Regions from separate parts of the Gracilibacillus xinjiangensis genome, predicted to be linked through region 2. Evidence: riboswitches for the same ligand, from Rfam matches in the RefSeq annotation. Region 2 holds a riboswitch; each other region holds the start of a gene.

What was found. A riboswitch is a leader RNA that binds a small molecule or an ion and turns the genes downstream of it on or off. The one in region 2 is predicted to bind thiamine pyrophosphate.
Region 1: another riboswitch for thiamine pyrophosphate. It lies ahead of thiW (energy coupling factor transporter S component ThiW); the one in region 2 lies ahead of ACFOY7_RS10125 (ABC transporter substrate-binding protein).
Region 3: another riboswitch for thiamine pyrophosphate. It lies ahead of tenA (thiaminase II); the one in region 2 lies ahead of ACFOY7_RS10125 (ABC transporter substrate-binding protein).

Annotation. Positions count from the first base shown of each region.
Region 1 is NZ_JBHSDT010000004.1:486,869-494,166, reverse strand. Features, by position in the region: gene ACFOY7_RS06580 (oligogalacturonate lyase family protein) at 1-404, opposite strand, end outside; gene ACFOY7_RS06575 (alpha-L-rhamnosidase-related protein) at 418-2,103, opposite strand; gene ACFOY7_RS06570 (ring-cleaving dioxygenase) at 2,339-3,313, opposite strand; TPP riboswitch at 3,450-3,565, shown strand; gene thiW (energy coupling factor transporter S component ThiW) at 3,661-4,167, shown strand; gene ACFOY7_RS06560 (sulfatase-like hydrolase/transferase) at 4,220-5,575, opposite strand; gene ACFOY7_RS06555 (glycosyl hydrolase) at 5,579-7,298, opposite strand, start outside.
Region 2 is NZ_JBHSDT010000004.1:1,233,062-1,240,359, forward strand. Features, by position in the region: gene ACFOY7_RS10110 (metal ABC transporter solute-binding protein, Zn/Mn family) at 1-579, shown strand, start outside; gene ACFOY7_RS10115 (DUF4362 domain-containing protein) at 685-1,674, shown strand; gene wrbA (NAD(P)H:quinone oxidoreductase) at 1,702-2,298, opposite strand; TPP riboswitch at 2,495-2,604, shown strand; gene ACFOY7_RS10125 (ABC transporter substrate-binding protein) at 2,684-3,685, shown strand; gene ACFOY7_RS10130 (thiamine-binding protein) at 3,692-3,985, shown strand; gene ACFOY7_RS10135 (ABC transporter permease) at 4,025-4,777, shown strand; gene ACFOY7_RS10140 (ABC transporter ATP-binding protein) at 4,774-5,517, shown strand; gene ACFOY7_RS10145 (TatD family hydrolase) at 5,510-6,286, shown strand; gene ACFOY7_RS10150 (thermonuclease family protein) at 6,378-7,133, opposite strand; gene ACFOY7_RS10155 (SanA/YdcF family protein) at 7,240-7,298, shown strand, end outside.
Region 3 is NZ_JBHSDT010000008.1:781,040-787,684, reverse strand. Features, by position in the region: gene ACFOY7_RS15295 (methyl-accepting chemotaxis protein) at 305-2,056, shown strand; TPP riboswitch at 2,207-2,313, shown strand; gene tenA (thiaminase II) at 2,409-3,104, shown strand; gene ACFOY7_RS15285 (ECF transporter S component) at 3,094-3,684, shown strand; gene ACFOY7_RS15280 (ABC transporter ATP-binding protein) at 3,689-5,140, shown strand; gene ACFOY7_RS15275 (energy-coupling factor transporter transmembrane component T family protein) at 5,124-5,921, shown strand; gene ACFOY7_RS15270 (YkgJ family cysteine cluster protein) at 6,231-6,645, shown strand, end outside.

The sequences.
Region 1 (7,298 bases), 750 kb from region 2:
CCATCTGCCGTACAGTTTAAATTTCCGCCAAGCAGTGCGCTCGGTTTTTCATAGATTGTCTGCTCTTCCAGTGTTATTAAATCTAATGATATGATTTGATCATCTCTACGAAAATAAACCATCTTCTGATCCGGGTGCAGACATGGATTCAGACTCCCATATGTTTTCTGATGATCAGTTAGCTGGGTGATCACACCTGTTTCTGTATCCACACTAAATAAATCCGTTTTATTATTTCGGTCCGAACAAAATAACAATTTACGATCGTTATCATACCAGCCATCTTCCGTAAAATAAAAATGATGACTGTGCCCAGTGTAATTGGTTAACTGAATGGTTGGTATTCCGGTAATCCTGTCATTAAACTTTTTCCATTCCGGCGGCCATACTTTACCCTTTCCCATTTTCCCATCTCCCTTACCTTAAAATGTGTACTTCATCAGGCGCTTCGATGGTTGATTTTATCTTGCCATCTGATTGCCTTTCATGCTTTACATCGATTGCTCCATAGGGTGTAGGGAAAGTTCCCTCCACCCATTGTAAATCTCCAAGCGATGGATCAATTTTTATCTCCTTACAGCCAGGAGTGACTATTTTAATTCCTAACACGTAACGCGAAAGCCAAGCCGTTGGGCCGGATGCCCAGCCATGACATAAACTGTGACGATAACCTGCATAGCAATGATCGCCATAAGTACCATGGACATCAATCTTGTTCTTTGGTGTCAGTTGATCTATTCTCGCTGCATTGTTGAGCCATTCCATATTAAAATCTTCCCAGAATGTTGTCGCACCGAGCTGCAGCATTCCGCCCCAATATTCCCTTATCATTCGGAGCGTTTCAGTCATCTCTCCTGCCATTGCTTTCGCTAATAAGATATAATAGCCATAAAATGTAGACATCCCTTTCGCCCCGTCAACAGCAATCACTTCCTGACTCGCTTTTTCTGGATCAATGATATTTGCAAGAGCCAACACTGCTGCTGCTTGTTTGCTCTTTCCATGGTATACCTTTCTTTTCATTAAATTAGCTAAATAGAGATGACAACGTTGACTTGCCTCTGTTTCTTCCAAATAATCACATAAAAAGGCACCTTTTTTGATTGCTAGTACATATAATGCATGAACACCTGCTGCAACACCCTCTTCATTATGTACAGAGGGCCAATCAAGAAATGGGTTTGGCATTGTATTACGGCCGTCCTTATCGATATGTTCCCCCATTTGGTCCAACAAACGGATTAAATAACTCTTCTGTTCCTTTAGATAATCTACATTACCTGTATACATAAACCAATCATGTTGAATAATAATCCACCACGCAGAGTAACTGGGAAATGTATTCATCCACTGCGGTAATGGTGTGCGGTCCCTTACATAATCTAAACTCTCTGGAACAATCTGATGGTTTCCAAAAACAGCCTGTATTGTTGATACTTCAGGATGCATATCACCAATCCATACCATTCGGTCTCGTTTAATCCCATCCCAAAGGTATTCCTGCATATTTAGATAAACTGTATAGGCACCTGTCTGCCAAATCTGATTCAAAAGCTTATCATCGCTGTGAAAAGAGCCTTGAAATTCTAAGTCCCTATGAATAAAGATAGCCTTGATTGTATTAATCTGGATAAAGCAATCAGATTCCAGTAAATCAATTCTTACAAAACGAAAGCCTGTATTGCCAATTTCATTCATTCCCAGAAAACTTATATCAACGATTTGGTCTCTCATTGCATGATCATTGGTAGCATTAGTATTCCCCCCAATATCACTCATTGCCTCCATTGCAGATTCACCAAACCGCACTCTTACCTTCGCACTTTTTATTAGTTCACCAGATTTTACAATGTTCCACACCGCTAATTGAATACCTCCATGCAGTTCAACACCAAAATCTAAAAGGATTGCCGGTGAACTGCCCTCATGGCTCATTACAACGGGCTTCTCTGGCGTAATTAATACCTGTGACTCTCTATCCTCTAACAGTAATTGTTCATTATCTATTCTCGACTGATTACTATCTGTTTTCCACAAAATATTTTTCGGTGTTATATATTCACGCACTCGTGGATCCTTTTTACCTGATGCAATTTCTTCCATTTAAATAAATACCTCCTCGTTCCCAAATTAGATAGCGCTTACATTACACTCTAACTAATCCACATAGTTTTGACAATTATACTTTTTTTCGTAATTAATACATTTTTGCAATGCGAAGGAAAAAGGAGTTCGGCAGTAAGACCACTGTGTCATTTATGATTTTCCCAAAAATAAAAGCACCTGGATAAAGAAGGTGCTAAAATACAGAGAACAAACCATTTCTCTTCTTCCTATACTATTTCTCTTTTGTGTCTAATGGTTTTAATTTTGCTTCAATTTCTTCCCGATCACGCTCTAAAAATGGTGGTAAAGCAATTTGTTCACCTAAATGTTCGATATCTTCATCTGTGGCAAACCCTGGACCATCTGTTGCCAATTCAATAAGAATACCATTAGGTTCTCTGAAGTATAATGACTTGAAGTAATAGCGATCAACAACCCCTGAGTTTGGTAAGCGTTCTTGACTGATACGCTTTTTCCATTCATTTAATTCCACTTCATCTTCTACTCTTAATGCAACATGATGGACACTGCCTCTGCCCGGACGCTCTTTTTGTAAGTGTGGCCGAACTTCCACATGTAACTCTGCACCAGTCCCACCTTTTCCTGTTGTATATACTTGAATCTTTGGCATGTCTGTTACAGGTGAAGTGTATTCTCCTGTTTTACGAAAGCTCAGCACACCTGTTAAAATCCGCTCAGTTGGTTCTAAATCAGGAACGGTTAATTTCACTGGTCCAAGTCCTGTAATTCCCATGTCTCTTGGCACAACACTATTAGACCAAGGAATCCCACCTGCGACACCCTCATTCGTTTGATCGGAAACAAGAACTAGTCGTTGGTCCTCATGATCTTTAAAATGAATTACTTTTCTCCCAAATTGTTCTTCTATTCCGTTGTTTTCTACATCCATTTCATTAAAGCGATCTATCCAATAGACTAATGCATCATCATCAGGCACCCTTAATGAGGTAGCGGAGATACTGTTGTTCCCTGGATACGTATGCCCTGCACCCACTATCTCAAAAAACGTTAAATCAGTTCCTGGTCTTCCTATTTCATCTGCATAGAACAGATGATACATGCTCGTATCATCTTGATTGACAGATTTCTTGACTAAACGCAATCCTAATATCTGGGTATAAAAATCATAATTATTTTTCGCATTGGCTGTTATGGCAGATACGTGATGCAAACCTTTAAGCTCCATCAATGATCCTCCTCTTTCTAAAGAAGTAATATTTTTAAGTATCTATTTATTTTACCTTATTATTATCTCGAATTCAAAACAATCATATTATTGACATTTACTTCTTGTATGTTAGAATTTTCTTTAAGTTAAATATGATTACTACTAGGGGTGCCTATAAGCATAGGCTGAGAGAAAAGCGCGCTTCAAGCTTTTTAACTCTTAAGACCTGATCTGGTTTATACCAGCGGAGGGAAGTAGCTGTCCATACCAATTTGTATGCGAAGCCAGGTCTTAATTAAAGATCTGGTTTTTTTAAATTTTCCCTTATGTTAGTATAACCAAACATTGATGGAAGGTGGAACGAAATGAGAAAAAGAACGACATTACTTACAATGATGGCAGTATTTGTTGCGATAGGAACATTAGGTTCACAATTTTTATGGTTTCCAACAGGAATTGCAAAAGCTTTCCCTGTACAACATGCGGTAAATGTGATGGCAGCTGTTACACTAGGACCTGTCCCTGCAGTAATTATTGCTTTTGCTATCGGCCTTTTGCGCAATTTATTAGGCATAGGTACATTGCTTGCTTTTCCAGGGGGGATGATTGGTGCATTATTAGCCGGAATAGTTTTTAAAGTTACGAATAATAAAATAATGGCTGGGATTGGCGAAGTTGTTGGTACCGGTATAATCGGTGCATTATTATCCGTTCCTTTCGCTTACCTGTTAATGGGCACATCTGTTGGTGCCATAGCATTTTTACCAGGTTTCCTTGTCAGCAGTATAAGTGGAGCAATTATTGGAATCCTGATATTATCCAGAGTGAAAACAACTAGCTTATCCAAGTATGCTTTGTCAACGAAGACCTAAGAGAAAAGGCTGTTGAGTGTTATACTTATCAACAGCCTTTCCATTCATTCATTTAAAGCCAAACTTCTTCATCCATTACTCCTCTTTGCCCACTTTCCTTAGGAGCTGCAGGTTGAATAACAGGTGTTTCATTCTCCATTTGTATAATTTTCTTTAGTAATTTTCCCCGGAGGACTTCTGCAACTTTCTGGTGGGAACGGAAACCAATTAAATTAGTTAACTCATAAGGATCTGCTGCTAAATCATACAGAAATTCTTCAACATACCGATCCGAGCTAGCATCATATATTCTATCTGCATCTGGATCAGAAACACTATACTTCCATCGGTTTGTCCGTATCGCCCGCCCAACTTGTGATTCGCTTATTTGAATGAATACTTCATTTTCCCAGTCACCAGCCTCCTGATTGACTAACGGAAGAAAAGAATGACCTGACATTTGCTCTGGAACCTTAATCCCTGCAGCATCTAACAAGGTTGGCGGAAAATCGATTAAACTGACTAATTCCTTTTTCTTCCCACCGTGGAAAAATCCTGGACCTGTAATAGCTGTTGGTATACGAATGGAACTTTCATGACAAGACCGTTTATATTCATGATTCCTCGTTTTAAAATGACAGCCATGATCTGATGTGAATAAAACGATCGTTTCTTCTCTAATCCCCAGGCTTTTTAATGTATCTAAAATTCTGCCTAATGCCTCATCAATTCTTTTTACCATTCCATAATAACCACCTAAGTGTTGTGCACTTGTTCCACCCAATGCTTGCAAGTCTGGCGGAATCCACTTTGCTGTATATTTTTCCTCATACCCATCTGGTGCTGGATAATTATCTGTTCGATTCTGATGGTGTGGTTCCAAGTAAGACAGAAAAAGGAAAAATGGGTTTGCTTGCTTTTCCCTATCATCAATAAACCGAATGGCTGCATCTGTTAATGCATCAACACGATAACCTGGTAATTCTACAGGATTCTGCTCATTATCATATACGGTTGTTTTATACGGTTCAGAAGTATGCTCAAGCCCGTTGGCCGCAAGCCAATAGTCATAGCCTCCTTGTCTCTTTCGACTAACTGGTTCTTCTGCAGCAAGATGCCACTTACCTATATAACCAGTGTAGTAACCGTTTTCCTTAAAGTAATGTGCTAATGTTTTTTCATCATCAGGCAGTGGAACGGAATTTCGATAACAGCCTGTTTCTGTTGCAAACTTTCCTGTTTGAAAACAAGATCTAGCCGGGGCACAAACTGGCTGACAAGTGAAAGCATTATACAGATGTGTTCCTTCTCCTGCCATTTGGTCAAAGTTTGGCGTTAAATCTAACGGATTGCCATGAACACCTGTCGTATCCCATCTTTGCTGGTCAGTAAATACAACGATAACATTTGGGGACTGATTTACTGTCAAAACTTATTCCTCCTCCCTTTTGACTGTTCGTACCTCTTTTAAGACATGTTCCTCATAATCAAAATACTTACCTTCTAACAAACCGACTAATGTATTTTTCACCTTAATGGTTAGTACATTTATTCCTTGTTTTAATTGATCACCTTTTACAATCGTGTCATATGGTGACCATGCTCTTACACCAAGTGATATACCATTCAATGAAATTTCGACTGCATCATGCACTTCATCTAAATCTTTTATCCGTAATTGATATGTTTCATTATTATCACCTTTCCACTCGAATGAGCTGGTGAAAGTAAGGCTTCCAGCATAATGCGGCAATCCAGCATATGGTTGTTTAAGTGATGATGTTTTTTCAGGGGTTTTCGTTATGACAGGTACTGTATCACTATATACAACGCCAAAATCTCCTAGTAAATAAATTGGATCGACTACGCCATCCCAATCTTTTTCGATTTGTCCTTTTACCTCTACACTGTTCTCTCCTTGTTTCACTAGTTCACTAATATCTGCCACGATATTGGTATGATCATAGAAAAATTGTTGGTTGAATGCTGACCAATTTACTTTTTTATCATTAATATAAATACTTAATCCGTCAGAGACAGCATTTTTATCGATTAATAGGAAACATTCACTAGACATTTGCTCAATTTGAAACAATTTCACATAACTTACATTCAGCGGATATGGAAGACTCAATTCCATCGGCGTTCCAAAAATCTGCGAAAATTGAACAGGTAAATTACAAGTTTTGGATAGATCCTCACACTGGTCAATAAAAGTCTTCGCTTCTACTGTTCCTGTTATATTTTCTTTATAATGAATCGTCATTTCAAAATCGGATAACCTTAATATATTTGGCTGATCTAATGTTAAATCCCAGCTCTTTTGCTTTGCCAAAATGATTAATTGGCCGGCTGTTTCTTGTATGCTATCCTGTTTTGCTTCCTTATCAATTACTTTTATTAAATAAGATTGATATGGTACAAAAGTTAGTGGAAGTTCCCAGCGATTTTCTGATCGTGTGACAGGCAATGATTGCACCTGACCTGTTTCTATATCTACTTTTAGAAACTCCTTTTCCACTGAGCCTGCTTGGTAGTATAGTGTTGTACGGTGTCTTCCGTTTTCCTGATTGGTAAGAAAAATAAGATCTGATCCATCATCATATTGTCGATGCTGCATAAGGAAACTTTGCGTACCATCTTCTACACGAAACTGAACTTTGTTTGTCCGAAATTGTTCAATAATTTCATGTAACCGCTCACATTCTTCATTACCTTGTTTAATGAAATAAGTATGATATTGCGAATGTGCCAACACTTTATCATCACTGCTATTTTGCCAAAAGTCCAACAAATCTATTGAATCCGTATTAAAGTAAGTTTCCATCTCAGTTAATACTGCTGGGTCACTTTCAATATTTTCATATGGTAATAAGCCGTTCGCTATGACAACACCACCTTGTTCCATAAATTGTTTGATTTTAAGCCATGCTGACTTCTCTAAATTTGTTATCGGCGGAAGAATTAAGATTGAATAACGTGCTTTACCAATCACTATGTTTCCTTCAGATATTTGTGCCTGTGCTAAAATCTCTGGATCTAAATGGTCGTAGTCGTGGTGATTTTTCGTTAAACTTAGGCAAATATCACGCCATGTATTTTTTAATTTTTCTAATTGTGCTTTTTCCTTATCATCATTTCCTACATAAGAG
Region 2 (7,298 bases):
AACCATGATGATGAAGCAGCAGCAACAGAAGAAGCACATGATCACGATCATGGAGATGTCGACCCCCATGTGTGGTTAGATCCAACGAAAGCAATTGGTTTGGCTGAAAATATTAAAGATGCATTAATTGAATTAAATCCAGATCAAAGCGACTTCTTTGAAGAAAACTTTCATAATTTAGAAGAAAGATTGATAGCATTAGATAAGTCATTTCATGAAACGATTGATCAGACGTCAAATAATGAGATTCTAGTTACACATGCAGCCTATGGATACTGGGAAAAAAGTTATGGCTTAGAACAGATTGCGATCACTGGAATATCGCCATCAGATGAACCATCCCAGAAAGAAATTGAGAGAATCATTGATCATGTGGAGACGAACGGTATTAAATATCTATTGTTCGAACAAAATATAGAACCAAAAGTCGCGCAAGTTATTCAAGAAGAAGCGCAAGTAGAAGCACTGGAGCTGCATAACTTATCGATCTTAACTGAAGAAGATATAGATAATGGAGAAACTTATTTTACATTAATGGAACGAAACTTAGAAGTGCTGAAACAAGCATTAGAATATTAGATGAAAAGCCACTAGCATTGCCTGGTGGTTTTTTTCATGGGATAAGAATGTAACTTTTTTTATTTTTGTACGACTATAAAAATAAAAAAAGCGGGGTGTTTTCGTTTGAAATATTTATTTAGTGTTCTGCTTATATTTCTAGTTGCATGCGGTACGAGTAAACTAAATGATGGCACGAATCATGATCAAATGAATAACAATATTCCAGGAGAAAATAACAGTACGATGGTTGGCTATATTGCAGAAATAAGCGACGAAAGTGTTCTAGTAGTAGAGAAAAGTATACAGCAACCTTTTGAGGAAATTCCTATTGAAGAAACTTATGTAAAAGCAGGGAATGCAATAATTTTTCAGTTAGAGAAGCAAGAGTCATTAGATTTGTTTCAAATTGGTGAGAAAGTGGAAGTCACATATAATGCTCTTGCGGAGTCTTACCCTGGACAGAGCACGGCTCTCGATATAAAGAGAGTGGCCGATGAGATAAATGATGTAATATTTTACCAGGCCCGTTACGAAAATTTAATTCAGCTAGAGTTGTTTGTTCAAGCAATTCAAAATGGGATGGATAAGCAAATAAGAGTGGTACATTATACGACTGAGGGTGATCCCGTTTTTAAGGTTTACTCGTATTTAAATGGCCAAATTAGTGTCGTAGTTGATCGATCACAAGACCAATATGGCTCTGAAGATAATAAGATAAGTCAATTTACTTGTGATCAACTGGAATATTATTTAACAGATGACCAAATGATTTCTTTTGATCTAGTTGGGTGTGATGCGAATGAAGCAACATCCTTACTGATGGCAGAAATAGAATTATCAGAAATGATTATACCAGAACAAATCTACACAAGGGTGCTGGTTAGAGCAGGAGATAATGTTTTATTCGATACTACTGATCGTGAAGAGATTAATGGGATTGTTGATAAAGTAAGAAGTAGTAAGGCACAATCAATTGCTGCTATTACATTAATGCAACCAGACGGGGAACTTGTATTGTCAGGTAAGGGGGCGAATATTGTCTTCGATTTCTACAAGGCTGGTAATTTAGTAAGAATGAACAGTTACCTGGAAACGGATTTATCAATTAAATAAGAGAGGAAAGAATCTCCTCTCTTTTAATTAGCCATGGATTTTTGATGCTACTTCCACGGCACGTCTTGCTTGGTGTTTCACTGCATTTTCCACATTTTCTACCATAGAACCATCTTGTGCTTGTGTTACACTTGTTCCGTAAGGATTTCCTCCAGACTCGTAAGCACTTTCGTCAGTATATCCTGGAGGTACAATAATCGCACCCCAGTGCATCATTGTAGTGTAGAAGTTTAATAATGTCGCTTCATGGCCACCGTGTGAATTCGATGCAGAGGCCATAGCAGTCACTACTTTATTCGCTGTTTTTCCAGTCGCCCATAAGCCGCCTTGGGAGTCAATAAATTGTTTCAGTTGGGATGGCACACTGCCAAATCTTGTCGGCATACTGAAAATTATCGCATCAGCCCATTCGATATCATCCGAAGTTGCGACAGGTACGTCTTTCGTTTCCTCTACATGTTTTTTCCAGGCTTCATTCGAGTTAATTGCTGCTTCTGGTGCCAATTCTTCTGTACGCACCACTTTTACCTCTGCACCAGCTTCTTTCGCTGCTTCTGCCGCCCAATTAGCCATCTGATAATTAGTGCCAGTCGAGCTATAATAAATTACTGCTACTTTTACCATTGATTCAAACTTCCCTTCCTTATAATTCTGCATTTAAAGTTGTCTTCCAGAATGAGAAATATTAATTATCTCAGTTTCAAGACAGTTGTTATCATAACAAACTTTAATAATTTGTTGCAAGGTAATTGCTTTATTGATGAAAACCTCTTGAAATATTTGTTGTTTTATGCCAAAGTAGGTAGATAGGAAATTTAATATGTACATGTAGGGGGACTGGTGTTGCCAGTTGAGATTGTATCCAAAAGATACTGACCCTTAGAACCTGATCTGGTTAGAACCAGCGTAGGGAACATATGGGATCTTGCAATCTATATGCGCTCTAGGCTAATGTCTAGGGCGCTTTTCTATATGTTCTCTTAAATAAAAAAATTAGGGGGAAAAAATCATGAAAAAAATTTTTATTTTAGTAATTGGCATGCTTTTATTTTTAACGGCATGCGGTGGAGACAACGAAAACGGAGCTGCAGAAGAAAAAAATACAGAAGAATTAAAAGATATCACATTTGTACTTGATTGGACACCAAATACGAATCATACAGGTCTATATGTCGCGAAAGATAAAGGCTATTTTGAAGAGGAAGGACTAAATGTGGAGATCGTGATGCCTGGTGAAGCAGGAGCTGATCAAACTGTCGCATCAGGTCAGGCAGAATTCGGGATAAGCGCACAGGAAGCTGTAACAGAAGCACGTGTTCAAGATATTCCAATCGTTTCAATAGCAGCTGTAATTCAGCATAATACCTCAGGATTTGCTGCACCTGTTGATAAAGGAATTAAATCTCCAGCAGATTTTGCTGGCAAAACTTATGGCGGTTGGGGCGCCCCGGTAGAAGCAGCAGTGATTGACTCATTGATGAAACAGGAAGATGCATCAGTGGAAGATGTAAATATTATTAATATGGGAAATACAGATTTTTTCACAGCGGTAGAGCGTGATGTGGATTTTGCCTGGATTTATTATGGATGGACAGGTATTGAGGCAGAATTAAGAGGTATTCAACTTGATATGCTATATTTAACGGATTATTCGGAAAAACTAGATTACTATACTCCAGTTATCACCACGAATGAGGAAATGATTGAAAATGATCCTGACACTGTTCGGGCATTAACGGCTGCAGTGACAAAAGGTTACGAGTATGCGATCGATAACCCTAGTGAAGCTGCAGATATATTAATGGAAGCAGTACCAGATTTAGATCCAGAGCTCGTACAAGCAAGCCAGGAATGGCTATCACCAAAGTATCAGGATGATGCATCAAGATGGGGAGAACAACAAGCTGAGGTTTGGGAAAATTATGCTGACTGGATGTTGGAAAATGGATTATTGGAAAAGGAATTAGATGCTGAATCAGCATTTACTAATGAATTTTTACCAAAGGAGTGAAGCAATATGGCGAATGCGTTAGTAAGTATACAAATTATTCCGAAAACCCCTAATGGGGAGGATGTCATCCCATTTGTGGATGCAGCAATTGAAGTGATCCAAGCGTCAGGAGTGACGTATAAAGTTGGTCCGCTAGAAACGACCATGGAAGGCGACTTACGAGAGTTATTATTAGTCGTTGAGAAAATGAATCAGCGTATGCTGGAACTTGGGTGTCCCAGCAACATATCACAGGTGAAAATTTACACAAGAGCAGATGATAGGGCATCAATGGATGACCTAACAGCTAAATACAATTAAGCCCGAATAAATGACATTCAGAAAGGAGGGGCAGCATAGATGGTCAAAAAATCATGGCTCCCGATCACTGTAATTTTTGCAATAATACTAATTTGGGAGCTTGCTGCTAGAGTGCTGCAAGTACCTGACTGGATCTTACCTGCACCAACAGTCATATTAGCAGAGGCAATTGCAGGCTGGTCCAATTACCAGCATCACATTTTCGCAACAATCAAATTAACCATTTACGGATTTTTGTCTGGTGTGATTATCGGTTTGCTCATTGCGATGACACTTCACTTAGTACCAAGGCTGAGGGAAGCATTATACCCTTTATTAATAATGTCACAAAATATCCCGATCATTGTGCTTGCACCACTCCTTGTGATTTGGTTTGGGTTTGGAATTACACCGAAATTGTTAATCATTATTCTTGTCTGTTTTTTCCCAATTGCCGTCGCCACAATCGATGGATTAAAGCAAACAAGTCCAGAGTTAATCCATTATATGAAAATGGCTGGAGCAACAAACAAGCAAATCTTCACTAAACTAGAGCTTCCACATGCTTTACCAGCCATTTTTTCAGGATTGAAAATCTCAGCAACCTATAGTGTAATGGGTGCTGTCATATCAGAATGGCTTGGTGCCAACCAGGGAATTGGTGTATATATGACACTCGCTTCTTCATCATTCCGAACAGATCGGGTCTTTGTTGCGATTCTGTTCATTATGATATTGTGTCTGTTATTTTTCATGCTTATCATTGGTTTAGAAAAAATATTGATTAAATGGAGAAAGGATGAGAATGGATGAGCACATTACAAATTAAGCAATTAACCAAAAGCTTTGGTAATGATACCATTCTCGAACAGCTCGATCTTAAAGTAAATGAAGGAGAATTTGTTTCATTACTAGGCCCTTCCGGCAGTGGAAAGAGTACGATCTTCCATCTGATTGGCGGACTGTACCAACCAGACAATGGAACAATCACCATTGATGGGAACGACATTGTCGGAAAAAAAGGCTCAATAAGCTATATGCCGCAGTCTCCTTCCCTTTTTCCATGGCGAACAGTGCTAGAGAATGTCATTTTGGCACAGGAACTGTTTGAAAAGCCTGATAAACAAAAAGCAATTGAGATGCTTAAACGAGCAGGATTAGAAGATTATATCGATAACTTTCCAGCTCAATTATCTGGTGGAATGCGCCAAAGAGTTGCCTTTGTTCGCAGTATTTTAAGCCCGCAATCACTAATTTGCCTAGATGAGCCATTCTCAGCACTTGATGAATTTACAAGACTGGATATGCAAAAATGGCTGCTTTCGATATGGGAAGAAGAGCGGCCATCCGTATTATTTGTCACACATAACATCGAAGAAGCCATTTACTTATCGGATCGAATACTTGTCTTAGGCGCAAGACCAGCAAGTGTCATCCAAGAGATCACCATCCCATTTAACAGACCGCGCGCCGAATCCTTAACATTAACAGAAGACTTTTTACAAATAAAGAAATCGATCTATCAGACATTAAGAGGGACCGGCAATGATTGATGCACATATTCACCTCGATTGGTATAAACCGGAGGACCAAGCAATCATTCTCAGAGATTTGGAAAAACGTTCGATCGATGGCGTTATTGCGGTTTCGAGTGACCTTATGTCATGTAATAACGTATGGGAACTGCATCAAGCGTGCCCCCGCATTTTTCCGGCGTTCGGCTGGCATCCGGAACAAAAAATGCCAAGTGAAGCTGAACTTGACAGGATTGTACAACTAATTCGAGAGCACCACGACTCCCTTGCAGCGATTGGGGAAGTAGGTTTGCCGTATTATATGAAGAGAGAGGATTATACACTTGATAGTAAACCGTATCTTAATATTTTGGAGCGGTTTATAAAATTGGCAAAAGAGTATCATTTACCAATTGTACTTCATGCGATTTATGAGGATGCTGAGACAGCTTGTGACTTATTAGAGAAACACCAGGTTACAAAAGCGCATTTTCATTGGTTTAAAGGATTAGACCAGACTGTTAAACGTATGATCAGTAATGGATACATGATATCTGTTACACCTGACTGTGTGTATGAGCGGGAGATTCAACTATTGATCGATAAATATCCGCTGGACCTAATCATGGTTGAAACAGATGGCCCATGGCAATTTGAAGGACCATTCAGCGGGGAGATGACACATCCAAAAATGATAGAACAATCTGTTAGAAAGATAGCTGAATTGAAATGTTTATCATACAAAAAGGTTTGTGATACAGTAACACAGAATACAAGAGATTTCTATCTTTTAAAAGATAATTATTAGTACTATATTGAGCATGTGTCGGATTCTGCAACGGCAGGCGGTGATATGGTAATAAAAAGAAACAGGAGCAGTTAATCTGCTCCTGTTTCACCTATTCACAAGCAATGCCATCATCGTCGCCATCCATCTGTGTACGATAACCTGGGTCGCCATCATATAGTGGTGTCACGCCTGCTTCACGAGCCTCGGTACAATTATTATAATAAATATCCTCCTGATCTGTTTTGTTTTCTTCTTTTACTTCTATATCGTGATTAAATCCATCTTCAGTTACATATCCTTGTATACTCCATATTCCTCTACCATTCGACTTCGCTGAATCTTCGGCTGCCTTCATTTCATCCTGATGGATATATGGTGGATCATACACATAAGCATAGCGAGCCAACCCTTCTTCAATTAGTAATTGGTTGAAATTCTTACCATCTACCCATATATATGATAGCAATCGATCGTATTTATCTCTTTCGGGTCCATCAAATTCTAATTGAATCTCTTTACCTGTCAATGTTTCTTCAGCAAATGAAGAAGCCTCTGGGCCAAATGGCTGGATAGGCAAATCTGGATGTTTCGTTTCAGGTGTGTCGACTAATAAAAGTCTTACCGTCTCTTCGTTACCCTTGTATATGACTTTTACTGTATCGCCGTCTACCACTCGTAATACTTTCGCTGCTTCTAAATTCTCCGCAGATGTTGTTTTCGGCTCCGTTTGACTATTATCTATTATTTCTTCGGTCAATTCTTTTTTATTTACAGTATGGTCTTGTTCGAGTGGTGAAGCTGTTCCACATCCTGATAATACTAAAGTAAATACAAAAAGTGATAACAATAAACTTTTGATTTTCATCTGTTTTCCCCCTGTTGTCTAAATAAAGCTATCAACCAGTTTACTATATAGTGAATAACTTTAAAAGCTCGATTTTTTAAAGTAAAATAATCAAAAGGAGGACGGTATGAAAAAGATAAAACTTCTTTTCATAATAATTAGTTGTGTTGTTGGCATTATATTGAT
Region 3 (6,645 bases), on a different contig from region 2:
AAACTGGCATTGCAATGCAATATTTTGGTCTTTTTTTAAAAATAAATTCATGTACGTTCAAATGTTCCAAGATAACCTAACTCATTATTTTACAATTAAAATAGAACTTAACTTGTAGAGGATTTAAAAATAGGTAATTGTAATATGTTCGTATATGTTGTATGATAATGTGTATAAATAGATAATTTAACCTATATTTATACTTGGTATAGGCATAATTTATCAGATTAGAGGTGATACAATGTAATGAGAAGTCAACATATTCATTCTACATAAATTTTGTACACATCCTGGGGGGATTATTGTGAGAAAGAAAGTCAAAGGTAATGAAGTTAAAAGGATTAAATTACGTAATGTTCATTTATTTAACCATTTAAGTATAGGTAAAAAGATAGCGTTATCATTTGCGGCAGTTATTATTTTATTTAGTATATCGACCATTTACGCAACAGGATTAGTGAAAGATGTAGGTAATAATATTCAAGAAATAGAAAAAAGAAGTAAAATTGCTTTGGATATTTCACAAATGAGTACATTAACTGAATCAATGGGGTTAAGGGTCGCTAATTACGTTCATTATTCCACACAATCGTTTGTTTCGGAGTATGAAGATAGAAGACATCAATTTGACCTTCTTACAGCAGAGTTAGAACAATATATGGATACGCCAGAATCAAATGAATTATTTACTCTTGTTATTACGAATATGAATAAAATGAATGACACTTTTGTAAGCGATGTAATTCCTGCTGTTGAAGTAAATGATTTTGTTACAGCGAAAAGAAATGCACAAAGTTTAAACCAACTACAGTTAGAAACGGTGGCAGTTTTAGAAGTACTTGTTGATATTATTAATCAAGATATGGAACAAGCTGTAGCAAAAGCTGAGATTGCTCAGAGTAATACATATACTACGCTCATTGTTTCTATTATTGTATCCATAATATTAAGTTGTTTAGCCGTTTTCTTTATTAGCAGAAATATATCCAGTAACTTACAGAAAGTAATTGAATATAGTAATCAGATTGCAGCAGGTAAATTAAACATAGAGAACATCAAATACAAAGGAAAAGACGAGATTAGTAAACTGATTAATGCAATTAATACAATGAGAGAGAATTTAAGTAACATGATTCAACATATTACTGATATCTCTGATGTCGTCAGTGAACGAAGTACTGCACTAAAAGCTAGTGCCAAAGAGGTACATACAGGTGCTGAGCAAGTATCACTTACAATGGAAGGGTTAGCCAAAGGATCGGATAATGAAGCAAACTTTTTAAGTGAATTAACGGAAGAGATGCAAAAATTCAGTGAAAAAATAATGACAACAAACGAAAACGCTGAATCAATTGCAAATTCTACATCTTCTGCAGAGGTGCTGATAACGGATGGAAAGAACTTAATGGGACAATCTATTGCACAAATGGAACGGATTGATCAAATTGTTACAGAAGCAGTTGATAAAATGAAAGTGCTTGACAGCAAATCTCATGAGATCACGAAGCTAATCTCCGTTATTAAAGAAATCGCTGAACAAACTAACTTACTTGCATTAAATGCTGCAATTGAAGCGGCAAGAGCTGGGGAGCATGGCAAAGGTTTTGCGGTAGTTGCAGACGAAGTGCGTAAACTAGCTGAGCAAGTAGGTATCTCTGTGAAAGATATTACAGTCATTGTACACAGTATTCAGGACGAGACAACAACTGTATCAAATTCCCTGATAGGCGGATATAGAGAAGTCAAAGAAGGAACATCACAGATTGAAGAAACAGGTCGAACCTTTGAAGAAATAAATCATGCGGTTAAATTAGTTGTAGAAAATATACAAAACATCTCTGAAAACTTAACTGAAATAACTTCAAGCAGCCAAGGAATGAATGGAGCTTTACAAGAGGTTGCATCGATATCCGAACAATCAGCTGCGGGTATCGAAGAAACCACTGCTACGTCAGAACAAACAAGTCAATCAATGAATCAAATTATCACTAATATTACTGAATTAAATGACCTGTCTAAAAAGCTTCACGGTGTTGTTCAAAAATTTGAAATATAAACCTGGAATATAAGCCCATTCCGTCGAACAGGTGAAGGGATCTCGGCAGCAAAGTAAATGACTGAGTATTGAATGAATTCATTTTTTGTTAAAAATTGTATTGACAAGTTAGCAATATCTGTTATAGTAGAGACGAAATTATATAACCCGTAATTCCACTAGGGGTGTCTTTTAAAGACTGAGATTAAAGTATTACTTTAAGACCCTTAGAACCTGATCTGGTTTATACCAGCGTAGGGAAGTGGCGAAGGATTATCCTTTATTTATCATAAATTTTTCTGTATTTATGACCACTATCTTTACGTTGGTAATGATAGTGGTTTTTTGTGGTTAAATAAAGGGAGGAAATGAAATGAAGTTTTCAGAAATTTTACGAATAGAAGTTGATCCGATTTGGCAGGCAAGTTTTGACCATCCATTTGTACAAGGAATTGGTCAAGGGACCTTACCCATTGATTGTTTTAAATACTATGTCCTGCAGGATGCATATTATTTATCCCATTTTGCCCGTATCCAATCATTAGGTGCAGCCAAGGCGAATTCACTCGAGAGCACCTATCGTATGGCATCACATGCTCAAGGTACATATGAAGCCGAACTAGAGTTACATCGAAGCTTTTCGGACATTTTAGGTATTACAAAAGAAGAGAAGGCAGCTTTTAAGCCATCACCCACCGCATATGCTTACACTTCACATATGTATCGTGCTGCATATGAAGGACATCTAGGTGATGTAATTGCAGCAATACTTCCTTGTTATTGGCTTTATTTTGAGGTTGGGGAAAAATTAAAAGATTGTAAGCCGGACCATCCTGTCTATCAAAAATGGATTTCCGCATATGGCGGTGACTGGTTTGGTAATTTAGTGAACGAACAAATTGATCGCTTGGACGAAATAGCCAGTCAAGTTACAGAAGCGGATCAAGAACGGATGAAGGAACATTTTGTTATTAGCAGTAATTATGAATTACTGTTTTGGGAAATGGCGTATCAAATGGAGACATGGGAGACTGTATTATCGAAAGGAATGTTAGCTAATGAAAAATAAACTAACTCTTACAGATATTTTAGTTACCATTGTTATTGCAATCGTATTTAGTGTGATATATAAAATCTGGGGTCCATTATATAATACTCTTTCCGTATTTGGATTACACATTGACCAATTAGTTTATGGGATGTGGTTTATGGCAGCAACTGTCGCATTCTTAATTATCAGAAAACCAGGTGTTGCTCTCCTGGCAGAATTAGCTGCAGCACAAGGAGAATTTCTATTTGGTGGTCAGTGGGGAATTAGCCTTCTGTTATATGGTCTAGTACAAGGACTGGGCTGTGAACTGATATTTGCAATATTCCGTTATAAGAATCACCGTATTTTTGTGATGTGTCTTGCGGCAATTGGGGCAACGATTGGTTCCCTTTGGTTAGATACTTATTATGGCTATATACAGGAACTAGTCTGGTGGAACTTAACCCTTTTAATTGTATTCAGGACACTCGGTGCAATAGTTATTACTGGTTTTTTTGCATTTTATCTAGTGAAAGCTTTAGAGAAAACAGGTGTAACAAACTTAGTTAGACCAGTTAATCAGAAGCATTACCAGGCACTGGATGAAGAGGTAAGGTGAGAGAATGGATCAAGTTGAAGTGAGTATAGAAGGGTTAAAAGTTAAGTTTCCTGATGAGAAGTCCTTTTTATTTAAGGATTTCTCGCTTTCTATAAATAAAGGGGAGAAGGTACTTTTGGTTGGACCATCCGGAGCGGGGAAATCAACATTGCTCAAGATACTTGCAGGTATTATTCCACACTCTGTAGAAATCCCCATGAAGTGTGCGGATAGTAAATTATCGAAACATTCTGGCTATGTTTTTCAAGATCCTGATACCCAATTTTGTATGCCGTATGTTGATGAAGAGATAGCTTTTGTATTAGAAAATCTTCAAATACCGCATGAGGAAATGTCTGATCGAATTCAATTCTATATGGAAAAAGTAGGTTTAGTTTTACCTGAGTCTCATACGAAGATTGACAAATTGTCTGGTGGAATGAAACAAAGGTTAGCAATTGCTAGTACACTCGCATTACAGCCAGATGTTATGTTTTTAGATGAGCCAACAGCAATGTTAGATAGCGAAGGAACACAACAAGTATGGGAATCAGTTAGGAAGATAGCTTCAGATAAAACGGTTATCATTGTGGAACATAAGATAGAACATGTTTATGATTTTGCTGACAGGATGATCATGTTGGATTCTCAAGGTGCCATTGTTGCAGATGGGGAACCGAATTACGTCATCAATCATTATAAAGATCTCTTTCGGCAATACGGAATTTGGTATCCAGGAGTTTGGGAAGAAAATATTCCATCCTATCTCCAGTATGCTGAAAAACCAGTGCCTGAAATGACAATACATCACTTAACCGGATATAGGAGTAAGAAGGGCTTAATCCATGTAGAGAACGCAATAGTTAACAAGGGAGAATGGATTACAATTACAGGTAAAAATGGATCAGGAAAAAGTACACTTCTACAAGCTTTAGCAAAACTAATCAAAACAAAAGGTGAAATAAACTATTCGATCAAACAAGATAAGGCTTTTTATCGATATGTTGGGTTTGTCTTTCAGAATCCTGAATTGCAATTCGTAACAAATACAGTATACGAGGAATTAGCTTTTTCATTACGTGATTGCCAGCTAACTAATGAAGCGTGTGAACAGAGAATTAGAGATCAATTGGCTGTTTTTCAATTAGAACACGTGAAAAATAAACATCCCTTTCAATTATCTGTTGGACAAATGAAACGTTTAAGTATCGCAACGGTAACTATTATGCGACCGAAGATCTTACTATTAGATGAACCTACATTTGGACAAGATGCTGCTAATACTTTTCGCATGTTAGATTATTTTTTAACTCTTTCCAATGATGGAACGACGATATTAATGGTTACTCATGATCTTCATATTAGGAATTACTTTGCTACAACAGAGTGGATCATTGATGCTGGTAAATTAGCGGGAGTGTATCGGTTACGTAATACAGAAGGAATGGAGGGAAAGCAAAGTGCTATTGGAACTTAATCCGAAAATAACATGGCTTCATTATGTAAATCCGTCACTAAAACTTTTCCTTCTTGTTTTATTGTTTGTTGGTTTATTATTTGTAGATTATATTCATTTTCATATCTATTTTGTTATCGGATTATCTTTCCTATATTTTTTTATGACAGGTTATTCAATGAAATGGTTATTGTTATTTGCTTCACCCTTTATTGTCATATTCATCTCGTCTTTTACATCAATGGCTTTTTTTGGTGAAGGAGAAACGACATTCTTTCATTTTGGAATTATACACGTTACAGAGGAAAGTTTTTTCAGGGGGTTACATCTGGGGTTAAGAAGTATTATCTTTGGTTACCTAGGATTATTATTCGCCCTTACGACAAAACCTGTATCGTTGTTTTATTCCTCTATGCAACAATATAAACTTAAGCCCAAAATAGCATACAGTTTTATGGCTGCTGTTCGATTATTACCAATGATTGCAGAGGAAGTATATACATTAAGACAGGCTTTAAAAGTTCGCGGGGTAACCTTTTCTAGAGGTATTACTGGATATTATGACAGGATAAAATATTATGCAGTTCCTATTCTTGCTCAAAGTATAAGAAGAGCACACAGAATTTCAACAGCGATGGAAGCAAAATCATTTAATGGAGATGTGAAAAGAACCTACTTTTATCAAATAGGTTATGGGCGTTATGATCTATATTTTTGCTTGCTATTAATCATTGGAACAATTGCTTGTTATTTTCTCCAAAGATTCTACAGCTTCCTGCCAATCGATCGTGTGATACATTAGTACACTAAAGATACGAATAGTAAAGCGGTGCAAAGAGACATCTTTGCACTTTTTTACTGGAAAAATGGTTGTATAAATATATAGGTAAGCAAATTTACACCGATAAGGGATTTTTTTCATACGGACATCTATTGGGAAATTTAGTAGTTATTTAATAATTTACCTACCCATATAGAATAAGTACAATGAAAGGTTCGTATATGATAAATAAACCGCACACTTTACTAGTCTTGGTCAGATGCTATCTTGTCTTAATACCCGGATTGCTTTATTATGATAAGAATGGAAGTTAGAAAGGGGCAGAAATTCATGGTTGATTATTTGACACTGGATCAGATTGAAGAGCGATGTATCGATTTAAGTAATCGATATGTAATAGAAGAAGATAAATTTTATGATTTAGTAGATCATTTTGCAAAAGCGGATTTATCGATAGATCAGAAGTTACATGCTAGTTTCAGTGGGTTACTGAAACTGGTGAATGAAGAGATAAGTGAAATGGAAAAAATGATGGATGTTAAGCCGAGCTGCCAGTTAGGTTGTGCTTTTTGCTGTTATTTTCCAATTATAATTAACGAGCTTGAGGCGAAACTAATTAAAGGATCAATAAAAGGATTGCCAGAAGAAAGGCGAGTGAAGATTCAACAGCATATGAGCAGTTATTATAGAAAACATAATGATGTTCTAAGAGAAATAAAGCAGCTTGATAGAGAGGAGGAGGGAT